DNA from 2 places in the Dryocola mayonis genome. Region 2 is predicted to be linked to the other one. Evidence: predicted binding sites of a transcription regulator. Region 2 holds the regulator's gene; the other holds the start of a gene.

Region 1 (3,112 bases), 760 kb from region 2:
AATTGTTAAGTGGATCCGCAGTATAGAAACAGCATGTTAACAATTAAAAGAATCGATATTTATATGAATAGACTTTTTGCCTGGCAAAGCTAAGTTAATTTTTAGCTAACGGCGGCAGGTAAAAAAACAACCCTCACGCTGAGGGTTGTTTAGAGAGGCGGTTATTTAAAGCTAATACGCACTACGTCGTCCGGGCTGGCCGGCTCTTTATCGCGCGAGCCAGGCTGCTTGACGCTGACAAACAGCGTCTGGCCATCGGCGGACAGCGCCAGGCTGTTAGGATGCGTCGGGGTATCAATGGTGTTGAGCACCCGGTAGGTCTTCGCATCGATCACGCTGACCTTGCCCGTTTCGCGGTGGGTGACGTACACCTCGTTGCGCTGAGCGTTATACAGCACGGCCAGCGAGACCGGCAGCTCGATTTTCTTCAGCACTTTGCCGTTGCGGGTATCCACCACCAACAGCTGCGGCGATTTAGAGTCGGTGATGAACGCGCGATGGTTCTCGGTATCAAGACTCAGGTTCAGGTAGAAATGCTCACCCTCTTCCAGTTTGCTGCGCGCGATAACTTTGTTCGTCGCGGTATCGATGGTGATGAACTCATTATCGCCGTTGGTCATATAAATGCGGGCGGCCTTCGCGTCGATAGCCAGGCCGGTAGCCATTTTACCCAGCCCTTCAACGGTGGTGCGCAGCGTCAGGCTATCGCCATCCACCACCCACAGCACGCTTGACGGACCCAGCCCGCCTACGTAAAGGGTGTTGGTTGTTTCATCGACGACCAGCTCGCGAGGTGCGAAAGGACGCACTTCTTTTGTACGCTGACGCTCGTCGAGCACCAGGGATTTCTTCACGTTGCCCGACTTCACATCAACGGCGGTCACCGCGCTGCTGGTGGTGTTGCCGAGGAACAGCGTGCCCGTGGTGCGGTTCACGGCCATGCCGAACGGCTTCAGGTTGTTGTGGATGGCCTGGGTAATTTCAAGCGTGGCCGGATCCAGACGGTAAACCACCCCGCCCTTGTCCAGCTTGCGGCTCTGGGAAGTCGCCACGTACAGCGCCGAAGGCTCGCCGGTAACGGCCATCTCGTAAGCGCCTTTGCCTACCGGTTTACGATCGAGGGTGAAGCTGGTATCGGCGAATAGAGAAGCTGAAAACAGCAGGGTTGAGAGCGCAAGCACAGGCAAAGCGCGGCGTTTAGCCGGGGCTGCAAATTCCGTTGAAGAAAACATATATCTCCTTGTTGGGGGGGCAAACATTCAGGTGGTAATGATTATCATTATCTGCAAGCAAAAGTAAATAATTATCATTAACAAATTAACATAATCATAATTATTTGATGAATATGGAAAAATAATTTTCAGACGTAAAGATTGTGGGTCAAATGTGGGGAAATTATGAAGATTGCCGCCTGAGGTTGTAATGATAACAATTATCATTACTATCCAGAACCCTGCGCTAATTTGTTTCACAATATGGAAATATCACGCATGAATGTAAAAAATAATTACACAAAGAGTCGGCTGGCGGTGCTGATGGCGGGGCTTTGCAGCAGCGGGGTCTGGGCGGCGGAAGAGCCGATGCTGGACGGCGGCGATACTATGGTGGTACAGGCTACCGCTGAACAGGAATTAAAACAGCAGCCCGGCGTGTCGATTATCACCGCCGAAGATATTAAAAAAGATCCCCCGGTCAACGACCTCTCCGACATCATTCGTAAAATGCCCGGCGTTAACCTTACCGGCAACAGCGCAAGCGGCAGCCGCGGCAACAACCGCCAGATCGATATCCGCGGCATGGGTCCGGAAAACACCCTGATTCTTGTCGACGGCGTGCCGGTCACCTCGCGCAACGCCGTGCGTTACAGCTGGCGCGGCGAAAGGGATTCCCGCGGCGACAGCAACTGGGTGCCGGCGGAAATGGTCGAACGCATTGAGGTCTTGCGCGGCCCGGCCGCCGCCCGCTACGGTTCCGGCGCCGCGGGCGGCGTGGTTAATATCATCACCAAACGCCCGACCAACGACTGGCATGGCGCACTGTCCCTCTATACCAATCAGCCGGAAAACGACAAGGAAGGCGCCACCAGGCGCGCTAACTTTAACCTGAGCGGCCCGCTGGCGGGTGACGCGCTCACCATGCGCCTGTACGGCAACATCAATAAAACCGACGCGGATGCTTACGATATCAACACCCAGCAAAACGGCTCCTATGCCGCCGGGCGTGAGGGCGTACGCAACAAAGACATTAACGCCGTGCTTTCCTGGAAACTCACGCCAACGCAGATTTTCGACTTTGAGTACGGCTACAGCCGCCAGGGCAATATCTACGCGGGGGATACGCAGTACAGCAACGCGAACCTTAGCCCGAACGGCCTGATCGAGCAGCTTTACGGCCAGGAAACTAACCGTCTGTACCGCCAGAACTACGGGATTACGCACAACGGCGTCTGGGACTGGGGGCAGTCAAAAATCGGCTTCTACTATGAGAAAACCAACAACACGCGGCTAAAAGAAGGTTCTACGGGCAAAGTTGAAGGCATGATCAACGACACCACCTACGACACCAGCCGCCTTGAGGATTACCGCTCTACTGCCGAGGTGAACGTTCCGTTATTCCTGCTGTTCGACCAGACCGTTACGCTTGGCGCGGAGTGGGAACGCCAGGCGCTGAACGACCCGGCGTCCATGACCGCGACGGCCGCCTCGGGCGTGGACATCGGCGGCGTCTCGGGCGATCCCTCCTCGCGCAGCACCAAAAATAGCGCCAGCACCAGCGCCGTTTATTTTGAAGACAATATCGAAGCGGCCGAAAGCACCTATATTATCCCCGGCCTGCGCTTTGACTATCACAACCAGTTCGGCGGCAACTGGAGCCCGAGCCTCAATATTTCTCAGGGCCTGGGCGATTTCTTCAAGCTGAAAGCCGGCATCGCCCGCGCCTTTAAAGCGCCAAACCTGTATCAGTCCAGCGAAGGCTATCTGCTTTCGACCCGCGGCAACGGCTGTCCAAACACCATCACGACGGGAAGCTGTTATCTGCTGGGCAACGACGATCTGGACCCGGAAATCAGCATCAATAAAGAAATCGGCCTTGAGTTTGCCCGGGCAGGCTA
Region 2 (3,112 bases):
TTCAATATGCGTACGTTTAAGGGCAAACGTAGCGCGCTGGCGCTTGCAATTGCAGGCGTCACGGCGCTTTCAGGTATGGTTACCGTTCCGCAGGCGGCGGCCGCGGGATTTATCGATGATTCAACCCTCACCGGCGGTATTTATTACTGGCAGCGTGAGCGTGACCGTAAAGACGTTAATACCAGTAAATACGAAACCAACCTTTCCCATTCGACCTGGAACGCCAACCTGGATTTCCAGTCCGGCTATGTGGCCGATATGTTTGGTCTGGATATTGCGGCCTTTACCGCGATTGAAATGGCGGAAAATGGCGACAGCGGGCACCCGAACGAAATCGCATTCTCATCAAAAAATAAAGCCTATGACGAAGACTATTCCGGCGACAAGAGCGGAATCAGCCTTTATAAGGCGGCGGCGAAATTTAAATACGGGCCGGTTTGGGCGCGGGCGGGCTACATTCAGCCAACCGGCCAGACTTTGCTGGCTCCGCACTGGAGCTTTATGCCGGGCACCTATCAGGGCGCTGAAGCCGGCGCCAGTTTCGATTACGGCGATGCGGGCGCGCTGAGCTTCTCCTATATGTGGACGAACGAATATAAAGCGCCATGGCATCTGGAGATGGACAAGTTCTATCAGAACGACAGGCACACCAAAGTCGACTACCTGCATTCAATCGGCGCAAAGTATGACTTCAAAAACGATCTGGTGCTTGAGGCGGCCTTCGGTCAGGCAGAAGGGTACATTGACCAGTACTTTACCAAAGCAAGCTACAAATTTGATATCGCTGGCAGCCCGCTGACCACCAGCTACCAGTTCTACGGGACCAGGGACAAAGTCTCAGACGGCGGCATTAACGATATTTACGACGGCACAGCCTGGCTGCAGGCGCTAACCCTCGGTTACAAAATTGGTCAGGTCGACCTGCGTCTGGAAGGAACCATGGTGAAGGCCGAAGGGCAGCAGGGGTTCTTCCTGCAGCGTATGACCCCAACCTATGCCTCCTCAAACGGGCGTCTTGATGTATGGTGGGATAACCGCTCCGACTTTAACGCCAACGGCGAAAAAGCGCTGTTCGCGGGCGCGATGTATGACCTGAGCAACTGGGATCTGGCCGGCTGGGCGGTGGGCGCATCTTACGTTTACGCCTGGGATGCAAAACCCAGCTCCACGCCAACGACCGATGGCTACTACGACGCCGATCGCCGTCTGAAGGAATCCTCTTACAGCCTCGATGCGTCATATACCGTTCAGGATGGCCGAGCGAAAGGCACGCTGTTTAAGCTGCACTTTACCCAGTATGACAACCATTCCGATATCCCAAGCTGGGGCGGCGGCTACGGCAACATCTTCCAGGATGAGCGCGACGTGAAGTTCCTCGTTATCGCACCTTTCACTATCTTCTGATGGGCAGCCGGGCGCAAAAGCGCCCGGCTTGTTAAGTTTCTCTGGCCCATAAAAAAACCGGTGAGTTTCCTCACCGGTTTTTTGTCTCTGCTTTCCCGAAGGGAAAGCAAGAGTGCGGATTACTTCTCGCTGATTTCGTGGGCGTTTTCGTCGGTACGGCAGTCGCCTTCGGCGCAGTGGCCATACAGGTAAAGACTGTGGTTAGTCAGCCGAATCCCGTGGCGGGTCGCGATTTCACGCTGGCGGGCTTCGATTGAATCATCGCTGAATTCAATGACTTTGCCGCAGTCCAGGCAAATCAGGTGGTCGTGATGATGCTGCTGAGTCAGTTCAAAAACCGACTTGCCGCCTTCGAAATTATGGCGGGTAACGATACCCGCGTCGTCAAACTGGTTCAGCACGCGGTAAACCGTGGCCAGACCAATCTCTTCACCCATATCAATCAGACGTTTGTATAAGTCTTCCGCACTGACGTGATGGTTAACCGGTCCCTGCAACACTTCAAGGATTTTTAATCGCGGAAGCGTGACTTTCAGGCCGGCCTTCTTTAATGCGGTGTTGTTGTCAGTCATGCGGAAATTGTCCTGTTGCTTAACGTTATGCTCGGACTCGTTGAGCGTTAAGTGAATGCGTTTCATTATATACCCTTCTTTTGAGGGTATAGTACAGCCACGTCTAAATAGAAACTGTAAGTTAAAGCATAACAGCTAAAAAATCGTGGCTGAGTCACCCTTTGCTGGCGGTGCAGCAAACGCGACCTGTGGGGTATTGTACAGGGATAGACAAAAAAGTTACAAAAATGTAGCGATTATTTTCATTGGTAATGCCTATCAATACGGCGCAAACCTTGGCCTGCGCCGTTACGCATCAGGCGTTGAGGATATCGGCCAGGTTGAGCTCTTCCGCAACCTGCCTGGTCCATTTCTCCACGCGCTCGGCGGTCAGCTCCGGCTGACGGTCTTCATCAATGGCCAGGCCTACAAAGTGGTCGTCGTCAGCCAGACCCTTCGACGCTTCGAAGTGGTAGCCCGCCGTCGGCCAGTGGCCTACGATTGCCGCGCCGCGTGGTTCAATGATGTCGCGAATGGTGCCCAGCGCGTCGCAGAAATATTCCGCGTAATCTTCCTGATCGCCACAGCCGAACAGCGCAACCAGCTTGCCGTTGAAATCCACTTCTTCAAGAGTCGGGAAGAAGTCATCCCAGTCGCACTGCGCTTCGCCATAGTACCAGGTAGGGATGCCCAGCAGCAGAATGTCGAACCCTTCGAGATCTTCCTTGCTGCTTTTTGCAATGTCACGCACTTCAGCAACATCTTTACCGAGCTGTTTTTGAATCATTTTTGCGATATTTTCGGTATTACCGGTATCGCTGCCGAAAAAAATGCCTACGATTGCCATGAGTTAAATAACCTCTTGAAACTTAATGGTATGGTGGCGGAGAATTGCCCACAGATGGGGCAATGATAGCAGAACAGGTCAGGGTGCGGAAACAGCTATCACAGCGCTGTGCACAGTCTGCAACATGATGGCGCTTTAAGCGCCGTTTTTTATTTGATGACGGGGCGAAATAGCGAACGGCTAGCTCAGATGCTGCTTTAGCTGGGCTAATAACATCTCTTCAATCAGCTCGCTGCGGCTGATGTTTCTGGCTTCAGCAAGTTGGTTAAGGGCATCCACCGCTTCGTTGTTGAGTTTCAGCTCAACGCGC

Evidence for each region. Region 2 encodes Fur, which represses iron uptake genes when iron is present. Its sites were predicted from a motif close to ATAATAATGAGAACNACTATCAA; they were not measured.
Region 1: the regulator Fur is predicted to act here: its motif matches at 1,423-1,445, upstream of WLO32_RS09850 (TonB-dependent siderophore receptor).

What each region holds. Positions count from the first base shown of each region.
Region 1 is NZ_CP150452.1:2,028,501-2,031,612, reverse strand. It holds gene WLO32_RS09855 (YncE family protein) at 162-1,232, opposite strand; gene WLO32_RS09850 (TonB-dependent siderophore receptor) at 1,536-3,112, shown strand, end outside.
Region 2 is NZ_CP150452.1:1,272,450-1,275,561, forward strand. It holds gene chiP (chitoporin ChiP) at 7-1,404, shown strand; gene fur (ferric iron uptake transcriptional regulator) at 1,524-1,976, opposite strand; gene fldA (flavodoxin FldA) at 2,272-2,802, opposite strand; gene ybfE (LexA regulated protein) at 2,983-3,112, opposite strand, start outside.